Regions from separate parts of the Alteromonas sp. RW2A1 genome, predicted to be linked through region 3. Evidence: predicted binding sites of a transcription regulator. Region 3 holds the regulator's gene; each other region holds the start of a gene.
The links. Region 3 encodes sigma-54, which starts transcription at its own class of promoters, with help from an activator protein. Its sites were predicted from a motif close to GTTGGCACGNNNNTNGNNT; they were not measured.
Positions count from the first base shown of each region.

Region 1: flhA (flagellar biosynthesis protein FlhA) is a predicted target of sigma-54. The motif match lies at 1,681-1,699, and genes of this name have one in related genera.
Region 2: BM528_RS11215 (DUF1328 domain-containing protein) is a predicted target of sigma-54. The motif match lies at 4,547-4,565, and genes of this name have one in related genera.

Region 1 is NZ_CP018031.1:2,182,598-2,189,532, reverse strand. Features, by position in the region: gene fliR (flagellar biosynthetic protein FliR) at 1-344, shown strand, start outside; gene flhB (flagellar biosynthesis protein FlhB) at 408-1,532, shown strand; gene flhA (flagellar biosynthesis protein FlhA) at 1,755-3,854, shown strand; gene flhF (flagellar biosynthesis protein FlhF) at 3,885-5,390, shown strand; gene BM528_RS09860 (MinD/ParA family protein) at 5,396-6,262, shown strand; gene BM528_RS09855 (RNA polymerase sigma factor FliA) at 6,259-6,935, shown strand, end outside.
Region 2 is NZ_CP018031.1:2,505,001-2,511,935, forward strand. Features, by position in the region: gene BM528_RS11180 (response regulator) at 1-728, shown strand, start outside; gene BM528_RS11185 (DUF883 domain-containing protein) at 890-1,222, shown strand; gene BM528_RS11190 (hypothetical protein) at 1,235-1,753, shown strand; gene BM528_RS11195 (hypothetical protein) at 1,842-2,126, shown strand; gene BM528_RS11200 (CC0125/CC1285 family lipoprotein) at 2,152-2,730, shown strand; gene BM528_RS11205 (phosphoribosyl-AMP cyclohydrolase) at 2,951-3,595, shown strand; gene yfbR (5'-deoxynucleotidase) at 3,697-4,347, opposite strand; gene BM528_RS11215 (DUF1328 domain-containing protein) at 4,608-4,784, shown strand; gene BM528_RS11220 (hypothetical protein) at 4,852-5,100, shown strand; gene BM528_RS11225 (hypothetical protein) at 5,255-5,473, opposite strand; gene BM528_RS11230 (DUF349 domain-containing protein) at 5,474-6,935, opposite strand, start outside.
Region 3 is NZ_CP018031.1:837,038-843,972, forward strand. Features, by position in the region: gene BM528_RS03760 (PTS sugar transporter subunit IIA) at 1-422, opposite strand, end outside; gene hpf (ribosome hibernation promoting factor) at 436-723, opposite strand; gene BM528_RS03770 (RNA polymerase factor sigma-54) at 752-2,251, opposite strand; gene lptB (LPS export ABC transporter ATP-binding protein) at 2,329-3,054, opposite strand; gene lptA (lipopolysaccharide transport periplasmic protein LptA) at 3,054-3,647, opposite strand; gene lptC (LPS export ABC transporter periplasmic protein LptC) at 3,616-4,194, opposite strand; gene kdsC (3-deoxy-manno-octulosonate-8-phosphatase KdsC) at 4,191-4,751, opposite strand; gene BM528_RS03795 (KpsF/GutQ family sugar-phosphate isomerase) at 4,752-5,729, opposite strand; gene BM528_RS03800 (calcium/sodium antiporter) at 5,729-6,685, opposite strand.

The sequences.
Region 1 (6,935 bases), 1.3 Mb from region 3:
TGATTCAAATGATAGTGATGAGTTTTGAAGCCTTTCCTATTGGAGAAGCCTGGTGGACAGGAGAGCAGTTTAAGGGAATTGCCCACTGGGGCGGCTGGATGTTTATTTCCGCGGTTACTCTCTCCTTAGCGCCTATCGTATCTTTACTCGTGGTTAATTTAGCCTTTGGCGTAATGACAAAGGCGGCGCCGCAACTGAATATTTTCAGTATTGGTTTTTCTATTGCACAGGTTATGGGGCTGCTAATTATATGGATAACACTCAGTAATTTTACGGCGCACTTTGAAACCCAGTGGATGCGAGCACAACAATATATGTGTGAATTATTGAGAATTTGCCCATGAATACTTTTTGTTAATGAAGACTATCTGTTTATGAAGAGCATCAAAAATAGGCGAAGACGTTAAATGGCAGATTCAGCTGAAAAAACAGAAGACCCCACGGGGAAAAAAATTGAGGATGCCCGAAAAAAAGGGCAGCTTGCCCGATCCCGAGAATTGTCTACCACGTTAGTTCTTATCGTCAGCGCGGTTATGTTTTTGTTTGTCAGTGGGTGGATTGCTGAGTCAGTGTTTTCTCTTACCCAGCGCATGTTTATTCTCTCTCGTGATGAGACATACGACACCACACATATGTTTGCAGCGTGGGGTGAAGCATTCACCACAATAAGTGCCCCCGTTCTGCTTTATATGATAGTGGCTATGATCGCTGGAATTTACGGGTCTATTGCGTTAGGTGGCTATAACTTTACATGGGATGGCGCGAAACCCAAAGGTTCAAAAATGAGCCCAATTCAGGGTTTCACGCGTATGTTTGGAACCAACGGCCTGGTAGAGCTATTAAAATCTATCGCAAAGGTAATCACCATTATTGGTATGGCTATCGCGGCGTTACTCTTCTTTCAAGACGAAGCTCTTCACCTTGATATGGAGCTTTATCCAGGCAATATATTTCACGCCCTAGATATGCTCAAGTGGGCGTTTCTTCTCCTTGTGTGCGGCATGATACCCATTGCGCTTATTGATGTTCCTTATCAGATGTATAAGCACAATGAAGAAATGAAAATGACTAAGCAAGAGGTGAAAGACGAACGCAAGAACGCCGAAGGCGACCCCATGGTTAAAGGTCGTATTCGCCGTTTGCAATATCAAGCTGCCACCAAAAGAATGATGCAAGAAGTACCTAATGCTGATGTGGTGGTGACCAACCCAACCCACTTCTCTGTGGCGATAAAATATGACGATAATGGAAACAGAGCGCCGGTGGTTGTAGCAAAAGGTGCTGACGAGTTAGCCATGCATATTCGAAAAATTGCTACGGCCAATGACGTACCCCTTATTCCTTCACCTATGCTAGCTCGCGCTATTTTCTATTCCACAGAAGTCGACGACGAAGTGCCTAACGCATTGTTTATGGCTGTGGCACAAGTACTGGCCCACGTTTATCAGCTTAAAGCTCACAGAGCCGGAAAGGGCAAACGCCCTAAACCGTTAAAACGGGACCTTCTTATACCACCAGAATACCGACGATAACGAAACGCTTAAACTTAAAAGTTGTAGGCTATAACCTTCATTGTGCCCAGATGTTTTGGATATAAGCTTCTGTTTAATAGTGGTTAAAAAACTACTCTGGCACGTTTTCTTCAAAAAGCTCTCTCTAAGCAATAAGTAAATTACTAAAGCTGGCACGTTAGTTGTAATGCAACTATTAGATTAACGTTAAGCGTCAATTTTCTGATAGAGAGACACCCAACGATGCAGTTATCCGGTTATCTTCAGCGGTTCGATAAGAATCAGTTACAAAATTTCACCGCTGGCTTAGGTGCACCTGTAGTTTTACTCGCTATTATGGGGATGGTTATTCTCCCCATGCCGCCTTTTCTCCTCGACGTGCTGTTTAGTTTTAATATCGCACTGTCGTTAGTGATTATTCTTGTAGCAGTATTAACACAAAAGCCTGTAGATTTTGGTATTTTTCCTCTGGTCTTGCTTATCGCAACCGTTTTAAGACTGGCACTAAACGTCGCCTCTACGCGAGTTGTTTTATTGTATGGTCATGAGGGTGGTGATGCGGCGGGTAAAGTCATCGAGGCCTTTGGTGCTGTGGTAATTGGTGGTAATTATGCCGTGGGTATCGTTGTATTTGCCATTTTGCTAATTATTAACTTTAAGGTTGTTACTGCTGGTGCAGGGCGTATATCTGAAGTAAATGCTCGCTTTACCCTTGACGCCATGCCGGGTAAGCAAATGGCAATAGATGCCGACTTAAATGCGGGTTACATCGACCAAGACCAGGCGCGGGAGCGCCGAGAAGAGATAACAGCAGAAGCAGACTTTTACGGCTCAATGGACGGTGCGTCAAAATTTGTAAAAGGTGACGCCGTTGCCGGTCTATTTATCATGCTCATCAATATCGTGGGCGGATTATTTATTGGCATGATTCAATACGATCTCTCGTTTGGCGATGCCATTGAAATTTATACGTTGCTCACCATCGGTGATGGGTTAGTGGCACAAATACCCTCTCTTTTACTCTCCGTTGCAACCGCAATTATAGTTACTCGCGAGAATGAAACCCAAGAAATGGGTAAGGAAATTCGTGGGCAGCTTGGAAACAATCAAGCTTTATACATAGCGTCAGGGGTTTTATTTGTGATGGGTATTATTCCAGGTATGCCCCATGTTGCATTTTTAGGGTTCTCTGCTCTTACCGCTGGAGTAGCCTTTCTTCAGACCCACAATGCCAAGAAGAAAGCTGCTGAACCACAGGTGCCAGATACACTCTCTAGAGATGAAACCGTGGCACCAGAAGTCAAAGAACTTGGCTGGGATGATGTTCAGCAGGTCGACACCATTGGGCTTGAGGTGGGTTATAGGCTGATTCCGCTAGTTGATAAATCCCAGGGTGGTGAGCTGTTAACCCGCATTAAAGGCGTACGTAAAAAACTATCTCAAGAACTCGGGTTTCTTATCCCACCAGTACACATTCGCGATAATTTAGATTTAGAACCCAATACTTACACTATCGCTATGCTGGGAGTGACTATTGGAGACTCGGTGATAAGTCACGATGAAGAACTCGCCATTAACCCTGGCCAAGTTTTTGGGAAGCTTGAGGGGAGAGCGACAAAAGATCCGGCGTTTGGCCTAGATGCCGTTTGGATTAAGCCCAATAAACGTGAGCATGCTCAAACTCTTGGGTACACGGTGGTAGACGCGGCCACAGTGGTTGCTACTCATTTAAGTCAACTACTTACCAATAATGCCTATCAACTGCTTGGACACGAAGAGGCCCAACAACTACTCGACATGTTAGCAAAGCAGCATCCTAAATTGGTTGAAGGTTTGGTGCCCGATATATTGCCGTTAAGCACGGTAGTAAAAATACTGCAAACATTACTGTTTGAAGGTGTTCCTATTCGCGACATGCGTACGATAGTGCAAACATTAAGTGAATATGGCACTCGTAGCCAAGACTCAGATGTGTTGGTGTCAGCGGTACGTATTGCGCTTAAACGGCTTATTGTTCAGGAAATCACGCAGGGTGCCAAAGAGATACCTGTCATAACCTTGGCGCCAGAGTTGGAACAGATGTTGCACCAGTCACTTCAAGCAGGTGGTGAAGATGGTGCAGGTATTGAACCTGGTCTTGCAGACAAGTTACAAAAGTCCTTGCAGCAAGCCAGTCAGCAGCAAGAACTAGAGGGAGAGCCCGCAGTGTTACTTACTTCTGGAATGCTAAGGCCGGTGCTATCTCGCTTCTTAAAATATTCTGTTGTTGGGTTACATGTTCTTTCCTATCAAGAAGTACCTGATGACAAACAAATAAAAATAGTCAGTTCGGTCGGTCAATAATCTGACACTGGGGCGAGTGGAGAAGTTGCAATGAAAATAAGACGTTTTTTTGGCAAAGACATGCGCGAGGCGCTAAGCCAAGTTAAGGCTGAGTTAGGTAGCGACGCGGTTATTATGTCCAATCGCAAAGTGGCAGACGGTATTGAACTGGTTGCCGCTTATGACAAAGAGCCAGAAGCAAAGCTTAACATATCCAAAACGCCGTCAAAAGGGGCAGCTAAAAGTGCTACACCGAGTTTGAGCGAAATCATTGGCGATGATGGCCCAGACAGCTTAAAAGCATTACTGGAAAAACAGCATAGCGGTGCAGCACCTTATAACCAAACTGCAGCGCCAGGTGACTCGTCTGCGCACCTTGGCTCGGCCTCGTTAAATAAAAATTCAGAAGCGAATGTTAACCAGCCGGCTTCAGTAAATGCCCAGCACGCCAATAATATTGCATCACATCTCGACTTCTCAGATGCGTTTATTGACGAAGTGGAAGCGCAGCAACCTGCAAATGGCTATTTTAACAGCCGCGACGCTAATGCCCGAGAATTTAATGCTTCAAAAACGAATGAAGACGATGCGTTCCCCACGCATCAGGCTTCAAGCATAGAAAATGATGTGCCAACTCAGTCTGCAGAACTCGCTCAAATAAAAGAAGAACTCGCGTCTTTACGAGGTGTTCTTCAACACCAAGTTGCAGACTTAATGGAAGCAAAACAGAGCCGTCAAAAACCCGTCCATCAATATCTTATTGCTCGTTTAACTGAAATGGGGCTTAGCAAAGCATTATCTAAGCAGTTAATCAGCTATACTCCAGGGCATTACAATGAACGAGACGCATGGGTTTATCTTCTTAACCTATTGGCTAATCGCATAAATGTAACAGGAAACGATATACTCACTGCACAAGGTGCGGTGGCATTAGTCGGGCCAACAGGAACGGGTAAAACAACTACTGTGGCGAAACTGGCCGCACGCTATGCGCAGAAGTATGGCGCCGACTCTGTTGCTATGATTACCATAGACACATACAGAATTGCTGCATTTGAACAGCTGGCAACCTACGGTAAAATTATTGGTTGTACGGTGAGAAAAGCGCAGTCGAGTGAAGAACTTGCAGATTTATTGTTTCAACTTCGCCATAAGCGACTAGTATTGATTGATACGGCTGGTTTTAGTCAACGAGATAGCCGACTAATTAAACAAATTAAGCATTTTGACAATGGTCAGATGCCGCCAGTGAAAAAATATTTGGTAGCGCAAGCAAATACACAATATCCTGCGTTACAGAGGATCATTAAGGCCTATGATGACATCGAGCTAAGTGGTTGTATTTTCACTAAGTTAGATGAGTGCTATTCTTTAGGCGAAGTGCTTAGCGCGGCAGTTGAGTACCAGTTACCGGTTAGTTATGTCACCGACGGTCAAAAAGTACCGGAAGACATTAAGATTGCAGAAGCGAAATCTTTAGTTTCCGCTGCTGCAAAGCTTTATAAAAAATATGGTTTGGATCATACTAGTAATAACAACGATATTAAAACAGCATAAGTAGTATGATTGACGACCAAGCGAGTAGCTTAAGAAAAATGAAGCAATCACGGTTAATCAAAGTTATCGCCGTCACCGGAGGTAAAGGTGGCGTTGGTAAGACAAATATCACGCTTAACACGGCAATTGCTATGGCTAAGCAGGGCAAACGTGTGATGGTGCTCGATGCCGATTTAGGATTGGCCAACGTAGATGTCATGTTAGGGCTTCGCGTTGAAAAAAACCTTTCTCACGTTTTATCTGGTGAATGCACCTTAGACGATGTACTTGTCACTGGGCCTCACGGTATAAAGATTGCGCCTGCTACATCGGGCACTCAGTCGATGGCAGAGTTGTCTACAACACAGCACGCGGGTCTTATTCGTGCATTCAGCGAACTACGCTCGCCGATAGACGTATTGCTTGTTGATACCGCGGCCGGTATTTCAGATATGGTGCTAAGCTTTGCAAAAGCCTCTCAGGACATCATGGTAGTGGTGTGTGATGAGCCTACATCACTTACCGATGCTTATGCGCTGATAAAACTACTTAACCGCGAACACGGTGTTTTTCGGTTTAAAGTTGTCGCCAATATGGTTAGAGATGTGCGCGAAGGCCAAGAGCTTTTCAGCAAGCTGAGTAAAGTTACCGGGCGCTTCTTAGATGTTGCGCTAGAATTAGTGGCAACCATACCATTTGATGAAAATATTCGTCGTGCGGTGAGAAAACAAACAGCTATTGTCGATGCTTACCCAGGTTCACCAGCATCAGTAGCAATTAGTCAGCTAGCAAATAGGGCGGCATCTTGGCCAATCCCGACTCAGCCTGGCGGACACCTAGAATTTTTTATTGAGCAGTTAATCGCAGAAAAAGCAGTAGGGAATCAACGTTGAATAGTAAGGCGGCCGCTTATCAACAACAAACTGATAAGTCGCAGTTAGTCGAGCGACATGCGCCCCTAGTAAAGCGCATAGCACACCACTTAATGGCAAGATTGCCAGCAAGTGTGCTTGTTGACGATCTTATTCAGTCTGGAATGATTGGCCTTTTAGAAGCTGCGCGGAATTTTGACGGTTCGAAGGGAGCGAGTTTTGAGACCTTCGCAGGCATTCGTATCCGCGGCGCGATGCTAGATGAAATTCGCAAAGGAGATTGGACTCCACGCTCTGTTCATCGAAATGGACGGGCGATTACAGAAGCGATTTCGCAGGTTGAAAGTGAAACGGGCAGAGATGCAAGAGATGTTGATATTGCCACTAAACTAAACGTTAGCTTGCAAGATTATCATCAGATGCTCAATGAGGTAAACGCAGGGAAGTTAGTTGGAATTGAAGATTTAGGTGTCTCTGAGGACGTCATCACCACCGAGCAAAGTCGAGGAAGCGATGCTCCCCTTGAAGACCTGATGCAAGGCGCGTTTCAAAAATCATTGGCCCAAGCAATCACTACTTTACCCGAACGAGAAGCGATAGTGCTTTCCTTGTACTATGATGAAGAACTGAATCTTAGAGAAATTGGTGAAGTTCTTGATGTAAGTGAATCGAGAGTGAGTCAAATTCATAGTCA
Region 2 (6,935 bases), 1.7 Mb from region 3:
ATATGCCAGTTATGAATGGCATAGAGGCACTACATGCCATAAGGCGTCACGGCAAAGACCTACCCGTTATTGCAGTTACTGCGGCGAGCCGTAAAGGATTAAAAGAATCTCTCATTCGCGAAGGTTTTAACGACGTTATTGGGAAACCCATTGATAGGTTAGCCCTGGCAAGCTTATTGACACTTTATTTACCTGAAGATAACCCAGTGACGTTTTCAAATGTCGAGACGCAAGTTTCAGGTATGCCAATCAACAAACCTTTTGCACCTGAGCGCCCAGAGCCTAGGGTTAAGCTAGATGTGCCTAGCCCGCTGAAGTCTCAGCAAGAAAAACTACCTACCTCAAAGGTTAAGAGCGCTGAACATGTGGAAAAGCAAACTCAGCCAAGTGCCAAAAGAGTGCTTGTTGTTGAGGATGATGAAGATGCTGCGGAGTTACTGCAATTATTTCTTACTCACTTGGGATGCGAGGTAGTGAAGAGTTTATGTGGTAGTGATGCACTAGACGCTGTTGATGAACAAAGTTTCGATCATATTCTGATGGATTTAACCCTACCGGACTACGATGGTTATGAATTGGCCAAAAAAATTAAACTGCAGCAGACATCATGTAAATTAACCATAGTCAGTGGCCACCAAGCTGATGAAAGCACTATGCGGTCTATTGGTATAGACAGTGCTTTGCTTAAACCGGTTACTAAAAACGATCTAGAGAGCATACTAGTATAACTGACCAACTGCGCAATTCTTACAGAGTGCTCACAAATCTGTGTGCATTCTACTTAACATTCTAAATCAAAATATCTAAAAGCCAGCAAAATCAAATACCTAACCTATGGCATAACAGTTGCTCCTATCTATTTGAACCTAGTAAAATCAAGGAGACTACTATGGCTACACAAACTGCGAAAACCACAGCGGCGAAAAATACATCGGCAAATGGTAAAGCAACATCAGAACCTAGCCACCCCGTTACGGACCAACTAAAAGAATCACTCCATGAGTCTGTAGATAAGCTTGCAGATAATGCTAGCGTGGCTGAGGAAAATATACGTCGCACAGCAACAGCGTCTGCAGAAAACATGTCAGAACGCAAGCGTCTTGCCGAACAAAAGTGGCAATCATCAAAAGTGCGCAATTATGCGATTGAAAATCCAGTGGCAACAGCGGGACTCGCTTTTGCGGCGGGCGTGTTAGTGACTTCGCTATTTCGTAAAAAGTAGTAAATCGCCACTATGAGTGAATTACCTAATTTTCGGCATGCTCATTTTACCGTGAGCGATGAAAATCCGTTTCGCCTGACTCCCCCAAGGGATCAGGCGAACTTCGATAATGTTGCCGACGCCAGTAAGAGGGCATCATCGGGCCGCAACGCGTCCCCTCCCTACCCCAACCCTGAATATGAAGACGTTTTCGACGCGCTAAAAAATGCCGTTAAGCAGCGTACAAAGCAAGGGACAGCCTTTTTAAGCCTTTTCAACAGTGAATTAATGCTCATCAAGCGCTCTCTTCTTATTACTGTAGTGGCCTCGATGGCTGTTTTCGTCATATCTATGGTGTGCTGGGTAATTCTCAATGTTGGCTTGAGCATAGCGCTGTATTCTGTAAACCTCAGCGTGTTTGTCATTATTTGCATCCTTCTGTGCATTAATGTAGCTGCAGCAATATTGTTGTTTAGACTGGCAAAAAATGCATCTCAACTAGTTAGCTTTGAAAGGGTGATAGGGTTAATAAAACGCAGCCTTCTTACATAAAATTTGCATAAAATTTGCATAATATTTTCATAAGACTCCCATAAGACGTCATTAGTCTGAAACTACGCTATAGTAAAGGATAAACGTTATGATTAACGCACTGATGAAAATCGTTTTACTGAAAGAACAGTTGCTTGATATTGAGAAAAAAGAAAGAGATCTTTATGCCCAAAAGCATCACGCATCGTTAGCGGAAGAAAACGCCAAATTGAAGTGCAGGTTTTTATTTGGCAAACCTGAAGTTATTCTTTCTATTGTGGGTTTAGGCGCCTATAAAGGTGCATCTGACGCGAAACCAAAAGTGAAAAAGAATCGTAAAACAGCACTAACAACGATAGGCAGAACCGCGTTGCTATCGCTATTTAAAATGTAATTAATATGGCAAAAGGAAGTTATTGATGCGTCATAAATTTAAAATAAGAAATATTCACGCTGTCGTAGGTGCCGCAATTATCACAAGCAACATTTTAGCCGGTTGTGCGTCGGTTCCAGTAGCATCGCCTACACCTTATAAATCGGCCAAATCAGAGCAAAGCTACGGTTATTCAAGTGAAAAAATAAGCGACCAAGAATACCGAATTCTGTTTAAAGCTTCTGACAAGACACCTGCTGATAAGGTGCAGCAGTATGCACTGAGAAGGGCAGCAGAAATCGCGCAGACTAATGGATTTGATTTTGTTGCTGTCGCATCTACAAACATTGAAAAGAAACGGGTTATAGCCCGCGAAATATCAATGACCAAAAACGACCAGGTCACTTTTCCCTCTGATAAACAGTGCACCATGTCTGGATGTTCAAACGTTGCTCAACCTTCAACATTGCCAAATCCCAGCGATATTGAAAAGAAAGCGATGAAAGATATTTATTTTTCAATTGTCGCCGAGATGTCGAATGACAAAGTTAGTCTTGGCAATAACGCATTTTCGGTTAGCGAGTTGCTTGTACAACCCCTAGAAGAAAAAAATCAGAACTATTAATACAAACGGTTAAGCCGATATTGGCTTAACTAAAACACCGTCTTTACGAGGCGTAAACTTACTTTATTCCTCGTAAATCTGCTCTTAATTCCATGTTCATCTGTTTTTAATCTGATACAAAAGTAGCCGTAATCACTTCGCTATATGCTTAACAGTAAGCAATGCAATAAACCTGAAATTGCAATTGTGACTCACTGACACAAGATGAAGGATTTATGAGATGAATAAATTAAACGTCATTAGCTCAAAAACTATCGCTACAACAGCCGTGATACTACTTGCTTCGGGATGCAGTGCGGTTGCAACCCCTCAGAAAGCAGGTAGCACAACAAGCGCATCGCCTTCCCTTACAGCACAAGCACTGGATAATTCGCTACTCTATTCAAACTCATGTATTACTGAGCGCGAAGTTATTGCTGCACAAAAAATGTGGGGCGACGGTATTGTTGAAATAGGCTCGGTATATTCCAATAACGGCGATTATTCTAATGAAGCTGCCGACTTCATCCAAGACATGTATGGGTACGATTTGAGCAGTGTGCTTTTCAAACCCACACTTGCAGCCAACGATCAGTTTAGATCTAGTTTTGATGCTGCTCTGTCATACTTTGTTGGCGGAAATGATGCTTATGCAGAAGATAAAGGCTTTGCCATTAAACCTTACACAAATGTGAAGTTTGATAACGTGGGCATTATCAACAATAGCTGCAGAATGGCTGTGGCAATGGGAAACTATTATTTTACTGACACAAAAGGCGATGAAACCAAAGTGGAATATACCTTTGCTTACGTAAAAGACAGTGATAATAAATTACGCATTGTCGCTCACCAATCTTCGCTGCCCTACAACCCCTCGGGCAGCTAATTAAGAGCCAGTGACCTATATAGCTCAAGAAGCAAACTTGATAGCCAGCTAGGGTAAAACAACAACTCGTGTTTTACCCCGGCTTTTTTAGCGCAAATTATCTAATCATCGCTATCTAAATGAAGCGTATTAGCTCGCTCTATCCACTCTAAATCCTTTGTTTGTTCATCAAGAGTACCTTTAGCATCTTCAAGAAAAATCTGGCAAAAATAGCTCACAGCGGGCAGCTTTTCTTTGTAGCGTTTTAGTTGCACTTCCATTTCCTGCATCGCATTAGCAAACTCAGAATTTGATTTGGATAGCTCATAATCACATTTTAGATAAGCGCAAAGAACGTCGGCCGCTTTCGCAAGGGTCACATGTGCGTCTTCCTTGTCTTGCTCTATTAATGATTGATAGCGATGCTGCAGCGCTTCAGGTAACGTTTTGATCAACATGGCCTCAAAACGGCGTTCAAGCTTCTTGATTGCCGATGTTGTCTCGGGATCATGATACTTTACCGGGCTAGGTATATCGCTCATCCCTGCAATTTCACTACCCTCGTGAAAAATCGCCATGGCGGCCACCCTATCTGGATCAATATCTTCTTTAAAGATATCGCACGCTATAGCGCCCAGCATATGTCCAACAACAGAAGCCTCGTAAATGTGAGTAGAAAGCATTTCGTCTTGAAACTGAGCCATTAATGGCCATCGCTTTACGTTACGAGCCCGCTGCATTAGTCCGATAAACGCCGAGTGTGTATTTGCCATTAGTCTGTTCCTTCACATATTTTAAGTTTCCGATCTTACCTTTTGGCTGCCCATTAACACAATGTAAATTATCTCTCTCGCAGTTTGTCGATTGTAAAAACTGCAAATCACCTGTAATTATTATTGTTGAGACGCCCAATAATTACTGTCCAGAATGATAAAAATTTAATTTTTATCATTAATAACATGCACTTAAAAATATGGCACTAACATAGCATCACCTTTACTGAACGAAACGGAAGCAACAAGAGGAACTTACTATGTTAGGCTGGGCAATCACATTTTTTATTATCGCCATTATTGCAGCAGTTTTTGGCTTCTCGGGCATAGCAGGTGCGGCAACAGGAATTGCACAAATATTATTTTTCGTATTTGTAGCGTTTCTTGTCATCTCGCTAATCGCAAACGCTCTTCGTGGCAAAGCGCCAAAAGCGTAACACGCTCTCAAATTAAGCAGTTAAATTAAGCAGTTAAATTAGATAGTTAAAGAAAATGAGTAAGGATATGATTTCATTTAAAGATTTAGCAAAGGTAGCAGCGGCATCAATATTTGTATTGTCTGTAGCAGCATGTAGTGAAAACGACGCTGAAAGCGCAGGTGAAGAACTTGATGAAATGGTTACCGACGCAGGTAACGCTCTCGAAGACGGTGGCGAAGAAATCGGTGATATGGCCGATGACGCAGGAAACGCCGTTGAAGACGCTTGTGAAGATGTCAAAGAAGGCGTAGATGCAGAAGACGACGATTGCTAACCAATAGGTGACTCACTAGCGGGATGGATTGTTATTAACAACTCTCTCTCGCCACATGAGAATCGCTATATGAAAAAATAAAAAATAGCCGGTAGAAGTTACCGGCTATTTTTTTACTTTTGTCACCTAGCGATACAACGCCAATTACGATCGGTTAAGACACTTCAATACCGCCCATTTCTCGCGCTAAATCGTCTAGCGTTGAGAGAGTTTGATCAAACTCTCCCACGATATACGTGTATTTGACGCTCACATGGTGATCTGTCTGCCCAAACTTAACCCGAAGACCTTCAGCATCAATATGCTTCACAGTATTGAGAAACCGATAGGCTGACATCTCGGAACCAAATTCAAACTCAACACTATTTTCCATCTACGCAAGCACACCTGGTTTGTTATCGATAACACTGATAACTCGCTGCAGTAACCCGTGCTCACTACTTTTCACCTCACCATGAGATAACCAATCTCCCAGAATGTCGGCAGGAGACGGAGCCTCGCCACTTTCCAGCTTCGCGGTCATCATTTGAAGCTGTACGCTTGAACGAGTTGACGAATCTGCTTCTGGACTTGGCATCTCACACGCTACTTCAAGTGCCACGGTTAGCCATTGCCTATCATGGCGCGAAGTGTCAGAGTTGCTTGCATTGGTGTATATACTCGACCAGCGCTTACCTAAAATTTCTAGATGCGCTTCTCGCTCACCGGGTTCATTATTTTGTAATAGTGATATTAACGCCTGCGCACGTGCTGTTTTCCGCTCATTGAGGTTTTCGCTCAGATAATTTTCTCTCTTTCGATTTAGCTCACTGATTTTGCGTTCAACTTTTGTGCGGTTGGCACCTGTAAGTTCTGCTAACCCATCTTCCACTGGTTTGAGAGCGCTGCTATAGGTATCTTCATCAGCCTCTACGGAAATGGAGGCTAAAATAGCAACCAGTGCTTCCGCACGCTGAGCAAAAGCATTATTTTGGGCTTTACGCTGACTTTTAATACGTTCAAATACTTCGTCATTGCGCTTTTTAAATTCTGCCCATAATCTGCTTTCTTCGCGTTTTCCTGCATGTCCAATTTGCTTCCACTCTTGCTGTAATGTCTGAGCGGATTGGGCAGCAGCTTCCATATCTTCAGCACTTTGCAATGCATCTACCTTATCGACCAAGGCTTGCTTAAGCGCTTGATTTTGACTCTGCCATTCGCGAACAGTTTTTTGAAGTGGTGAGTTTACGGCCTTCCACTCTTGCTTTAGCTGCTCGTAGTCTTGCTTTTCAACTTGACCACAGGCTCGCCACTGTTTGGCAAGCCTGTCGAGTATTTTGCTTAGCTCCGATGGCGGCGTGTCTGGGTCGATATCTTTTGCTTTGACAATAATTGAGCGACGCAGCTCTAGTGCTGCAGCTCGCTCTGCATCAAGTTTGGCATAATGCTCTCTGCATGGCTCAAAGGCCTTTTCAAGCGCAGTATCAAAAGCTTTCTGTAGCTCCTCTGTCTGCTCGCCAGTACTATTTTGTGAGTCAGACAGTGCAGGTGCACTCAATGACAGCCATTGGCTGCGGAGATATTTAATGGCTTCGCTGCGCTGCTTGATGTTTTCGGCTGGCGTCGCTGCAAGAGTTTGTGCTTCTTCAACAAGCGCGGGCTTACGCGGTTCTGCAATGTAGCTCTGCCAACCTTCAAGGCGAGCAATATCATCAGCGGTTTTTTGATAGCGCTTTTCAATGTCTCTTTTTATATCGGCAGGTAGGCCTTGTACCTCTTCTGAAAGCTTTTTAAACTTTGACATTGCAGCGCGAAATTTACCTTGCGACACCAGGTTATCGACAATGCTGATTTGC
Region 3 (6,935 bases):
TCTTCGTTCGTTTTGGCTCTGCGTATGGCTTTCACCGTATCTTTATCATTAAGTTTACCTGCAACAGTAGCCAGCGTTTGCAAATGGCCTTGAGTTTGTTCTTCAGGTACCAGTAACGCAAAAAATATGTCGACAGGCTTTTCATCAATAGCATCGAAGTTGATTGCAGGTATACAGGTTACAACAATCGCCATTACTTGCTCTAATCCTGCCAAGCGGCCGTGTGGAAGCGCAATGCCGTTGCCTATTCCTGTACTGCCTACTCGCTCCCGAGCCAGTAAACTGTTTAGCACAGTGACTTGATCTATATTCTCATTACCCTGCGCTGCTATATCAGAAATAATTTCTAAGATTCGTTTCTTACTATTGCACTGAACCGCACACTCGGTGCGGTCCAGGCTTACGATGGCTTTAATGTCCATGCTTAATTATCTATTAATGTTTTTTCAGTTTTTCCTTATGCTTGATTACCTGCCGGTCGAGCTTATCCACCATGCTGTCAATCGCTGCATACATATCAGTATTTTCTGAGGATGCAAACACTTCAGCACCGCTAAGGTGCATAGTGGCTTCGGCTTTTTGATTTATTTTTTCTACGTTGAGGATGACATGGACATTAGAAATGTGATCAAAGTGCCGCTCAAGTTTGCTGAACTTCGTATCGACATAATTACGCAAAGAGTCGGTGATTTCGACATGATGACCAGTTAGGTTGATTTGCATATTTCGTCTTCCTTTTAATATAGCGCCTTTAAATAAGGCTTTTGCGTTGGTTAGACGGGGGTATCGATAAAGACTCCCGGTATTTTGCTATTGTCCGCCGAGCGACTTTTATGCCTTGCTCTGCCAACAATAAAGCAATCTTGCTATCGCTTAATGGTTTGCTAGGCGTTTCTGCTGCAACCAATTTCTTTATTAACGCACGGATAGCGGTAGATGAACACTCGCCGCCTGATTCCGTTGCCACGTGGCTGGAGAAAAAATATTTTAACTCGTAAATTCCTCGTGGAGTATGCATGTATTTTTGAGTAGTAACCCGTGAAATTGTCGATTCATGCATGTCTACCATTTCTGCGACATCATTGAGAACCATTGGTTTCATCATTTCGGGGCCGTGCTCAAAAAATCCCATTTGTTGCTGAACAATACAGTTAGCCACTTTCATTAATGTATCGTTTCTCGACTCTAAGCTTTTTATAAACCATTTGGCTTCTTGCATATGAGAGCGTATGAACTGTGAATCGCTACTATTTTTCGCTTTTCTACTCATCGCTGCATACTGCTGGTTTACACCCAGTTTAGGTAAGCTGTCTGGATTCAGTTCTACAGTCCAGCGACCGTTTTTCTTTGCTACCGATACATCGGGGATAACATACTCAGGCTCTTTAGTAACTAAAGCACTACCTGGGCGAGGATTCAAGGTTTGAAGCAAACGCATTGCCTCGCGAAGTTCGTCTTCTTTCAAACGACTCTTACGCATTAAGGTTCTGTAGTCTTTGCTGCTAAGCAAATCCGAATAGTCCTCTATCAGTCTTTTTGCCTCTTCCAACCAAGGGGTATCGTCGGCAAACTGACGAAGTTGAACCATCAGACACTCCTGTGGAGTGCGCGAACCAGAGCCAATGGGATCGAACATTTGAATACGTTTTAGCACGCACTCCACTTCGTCTAACTCTATCTCTTCTTCAACATTTTCGGTTTCAATATCTTCAAAATTAACGGCTTCTAATATTTCGTCTAACGTTGCCGTGAGGTAACCCGATTCATCAATAGAGTCGATAATGGCAATGGCAATCGCTCTGTCGGTATCAGAGAAAGGAGTGAGACGCATTTGCCATAATAAATGGGCTTGAATATCTTCTGTGGTTTCACCCTGGAAAATTTGGTCATCATCGTTGTTTGATGGGCCGGGGGCAGGTGCGGAAGATGCAGAATAATATTCGTCCCACGTACTATCGATGGGCAGTTCATCAGGAAGGTCGTTTTTTTCTAGAGCATCACCAGATTCGATAGTGTCGCTAGATGCCGAAGCAGTGGCCTCGCCAGCGCTATCATCATTATCGATGTTGTTTTTTTCAGCTTGAGGCTCGTCGCTACCTTCTTCAACTTCTAAAAGAGGGTTTGAGTCTAACGCCTCCTGTATCTCTTGCTGAAGGTCGAGTGTAGACAGCTGAAGCAGCTTAATAGCTTGCTGCAGCTGGGGAGTCATTGTTAGTTGTTGACTAAATTTTAACTGTAAAGATGGTTTCATCTACGTCTTATATTTATGCTCTTCAGTGAATGTACCAGAGCGCTTGAGAAAAATGACAATTAGGTTACATATAATAACTATAGCCTGAATTGTTCGCCTAGGTATACATCCCTTACTTTTTGATTACTTAAAACCTGTTCCGCCGTTCCTTGCGCAATAAGTTCGCCATGACTCACAATGTACGCTTTTTCACAGACATCCAATGTTTCTCTCACATTGTGGTCGGTGATGAGGATGCCTATTCCTCTGTCGCGAAGGTGCTGTATTATCTTCTTTATATCATTAACTGATATTGGATCAACACCAGCAAAGGGCTCATCGAGCAAAATAAATTCGGGTTTAGCCGCAAGTGCTCTTGCTATTTCTACCCTGCGACGTTCTCCACCGGAAAGGCTCATACCCACACTATTACGTATATGGTTGATATTGAATTCATCAAGTAGTGCGTCAGCTTCTTCTTCCTGTTGCTGAGAGTTCAAATCCTTTCGGGTTTGCAAAATAGCCATGATATTTTCATGCACAGTCAGTTTTCTAAATATAGACGCTTCTTGAGGTAAATAACCAATTCCACCGCGAGCGCGTTCGTGCATGGGCTGATGCGTTAATTCTTTATCGTCTATTAATATCTGCCCTTTGTCTGACGGCACCAGACCGACAATCATATAAAACGTTGTCGTTTTTCCCGCGCCATTTGGGCCTAACAGCCCAACAATCTGCCCTGTAGAGACTGACAGACTAACATCAATCACAACTTGGCGGGATTTGTATGCCTTAGCAAGGTTTTTTGCACTAAGAGTAGCCATTACTGTTGCTTGCCTTTACCGTCTTTGCTTTTGTCTGTGTCATTATCACTGCCATCATCACTATTCGAATCGTCTTTTTTGACTTTTCTAATAGACTCTGGCGTAAATACCGTGGTAACGCGACCTTTACCATCTTCTTGATTGCCGCCAGTTGCTAATAACTGTTCAGTTATCATATCAAAGGTAATGTTATCGCCCTTTACTTGGCTGCTATCTTGCCGTAATTCAGCGTTGCCGCTCAGTGAAATAGTGCGCTTTGCAACCTCGTAACGAATCTCGTTAGCTTGTGCCGATACTGGATTTCCATCTTCTAGTTTTTGCGAGTAGCTAGCAGGTTTACCTCGCGCGACAAAAATCTCACGACCACTGCCTCCAGAGGCAATAACTTCTACTTCGTCAGCTTCAATAACTAAAGAGCCTTGGGTAATAAGCACATTGTCTTTGTACAAAGCAGTTTTATTTTTCCCATCTATAAACTGAGAGTTCGAGCCAATCTCGATAGGAAGGCTAAAGTCCTTTTCGTTGGCAAGCACTGGGCCGGCGCATAAGACAAATATAGCGCTAGTTGCTAGGAGAATACGTTGTATGTACATGGTCAATAAGCTCATATTTTTGTGTACGCAGGTTTGCGTTAAATCCATTGCTTTGAATAACGTACTGCATGCCACGTATTTCTACTGGTTGGTCTGACGTCATTTGTTTACTGTCTAAATTAATTTGAATATATTCAGTGGTGATTGTTTTGACAAAGTCATCCTGGCTTTGGTTCTCAATATTGACCTTATTTTCTAGCTGAATAAGCTCGTTATTGTAAAGTGTTCCTTCTAATGCAGTTACCACCCACGGGGAATCTGCATCGCTGCTGTACAATGTATAGCTGGGTTGCTCAAAAGAAACAAAGCCCAACTGGTCATAATGCTCCATTGATGAAGCAAACACTTTGTGATTCAGCTGACCTTCACTGTTATACAAGGTTGTGGTTAAGTTTTTTGCTTTATAGGCTGGCTTGAGGGCATCGAGCCCTTCTGAGCTGGTTAGCACAGGTTCTTCTTCCATCCATGTTGGGATATACATCAGCATGGCGAGAATAAAAAGCGCAGAAATACTCAACCCAAGGCGGTTAAAGCCGAATGCGTTCATACGCTGGCCCCAAAAATACCGTTTTCAATTCCTTTAGCTTGTAATAGTGTGTCAGATATTTCTCGAACCGCGCCAAATCCGCCGGGCAAAGTAGTGATCCAGTTAGCTTGATTTTTGACATAGGGATGAGCATCTGCCACCGCTATTTTCACTTCGGCAAGTTCGTACATACCAGTGTCGGGCATATCATCACCAACAACAGCGATATTTTCGGGCGCTAGCTCAAGCTTGTTCATTAAATGTTTCAATGCATCAAACTTGTTCTCTTCACCTTGAATAATGTGAGCTACATTTAATGCTTTCATTCTGTTTTCGACAATGGCTGAGCGCCTGCCGGTAATAACGGCAACATTAATGCCGTGGCTAACAAGCGCTTTAACTCCATAGCCATCTCGGGTGTGGAATGCCTTCAATTCTTCACCGTCGTTGCCTAGGTAAATACGGCCATCAGAAAACACCCCATCTACGTCACACACCAGCAGTTTGATGTTTGACAATGCATCGAATAACACCGATGGCATGATGGTGTAAAGCGTTTGGGTTGGCGTGGTTTCCATTTATAAAACTCCCGCTTTTAGCAGCATGTGCATATTAAATGCGCCAACCGGAGTGTGCTCATCGTCAAGCACCATTAACGCACTAATTTTAAAGCTTTCCATTACGTTCAGTGCTTCAACAGCCAGTTGGTTTGGTGTTGTGGTTTTTCCGCCTACTGTCATCACGTCACTGACCTTAGCGTCATGTAAATCGACCCGGGCATCTAGAATTCGCCTTAAATCTCCGTCGGTAAAAACGCCGGTTAGCTTGCCAGACTCATCGACAATACCGGTCATGCCGAGCCCTTTGCGGGATATTTCAAGCAGTGCCTGCGCCACTGTTGCTCCGTTACTGGTAAGCGGTATGTCATCGCCCGTAAGCATAATGTCGCTCACTTTTAGCAAGAGTTTTCTACCTAACGAGCCTCCCGGGTGTGACAACGCAAAATCATCAGAGGTAAAACCTTTTCTGTCCAACAACGCTACAGCTAGAGCGTCGCCCATTACCAGTGTAGCGGTTGTACTGCTTGTGGGAGCCAGACCGAGGGAGCAGGCTTCTTGTTCCACGCTTATATTTAACACCACATTAGCATGTTGACCTAGTGTGCTTGATTCACTGTTGGTCATTGCTATCACGTTAACACCCAGCCGTTTTACCACGGGCAGCAGATTTATTAACTCGCTGGTTTCACCAGAATTAGAAATAGCTAAAAGCACGTCGTTTTTGCTTAACATGCCCAAGTCACCGTGATTAGCTTCGCCAGGGTGCATAAAAAACGCTGGAGTACCAGTGCTTGCTAGGGTTGCAGCTATTTTGTTTCCAATATGTCCCGACTTGCCCATGCCGCAAACGACAACTTTACCCAAGCAGTTGTAAAGCATGTTACAAGCATCGATAAAACTGTCGTCTAGTCGTTGTGCTAAATCGGTAATTGCACGAGCCTCAATATCGATAACTCGTTTTGCCGAAGCAATGTAATGGTGTTGTTTATTTGTCATTATCCAAACAGCCAAAATTGATAGCCCACAAAACAGGCTAAAAGAATTGCACCGTTAGTGCGAGATATTTTACGTTTGCCGATGAGGTCGAAGCTGAATAAAAACAGTAGCAAGGTTAGCCCTAGCATCACATACATATCTCTATTGTACACATCTGGGTCTAACAAGCCGGGTGCAATAAGCCCTGGCATTCCAAGTACGGCGAGTAGATTAAATATATTCGAGCCAATGATGTTACCTAGCGCTAGATCATCTTCACCTTTAAGTACGCCGGCAATACTTGCCGCAAGCTCGGGAAGGCTGGTACCAAATGCAATAATAGTGAGTCCGATGACTAAATCAGACAATCCCATATAACGGGCAATCTCTACAGCAGAGTCAACCAAGAAGTGGGCACTTAACGGTAAAAGCACCAAGCCCAAACCAATCCACACAAGGGCAGCGGTGTTTGATACCCCTTTAGGAATTTCATCTGCCGTCTCAGCAATGAGCGGGTCTTCCTTGTCTACCTGCAGCGAAAGCCACGCCATCATCGCTAACACGAAAACGAAAAGGCCAAGTAAAATAACGCCTTCATAAGATTTGAGTTCGCCGTCGAACATAAAGGCAATGGCAATTAACGAGATCACGACCAATGCTGGCAGTTCCCGCTTTAATGTTGTGGATGAAACAAGAAGTGGTTTTACTAGAGCGGTTATTCCAAGTACCAGTGCGACATTGGTTATATTTGAACCTAGCGCATTTCCGACTGCCGTATTCATCTTACCGTTAATCGAGGCAATGGCAGACACCACAATTTCAGGTGCAGAAGACCCCATGGCAACAATAGTCAATCCTATCATCATGGGTGAAATGCCAATATTTTTCGCCAGCGCGGATGCACCGTAGACAAATCGGTCCGCACTCCAACTTAAAACGATGAGTCCGATGATGAAAATAACAATGTTTAGAAGCACAACAACCTGTAATTAAAAGTCTATTTCGCAAGATTGTCGCAAAAACGGTGCCATTTGCCTATGGCGCTAGGCTTTTATTTTGCCTTTTCGAACGAGATTGTATGAAAAAGAGACATGTTCAGCCTGCGTTAATGATATTCAGCTTACGTTATGGATCATTCGTCTTCATCGAACATAAGTTGTAACTTTTTGACTTTGGCGCAGGGTAGGAAAAAGCGTACAATACTGAAAATTTTAAACTTACTGACTT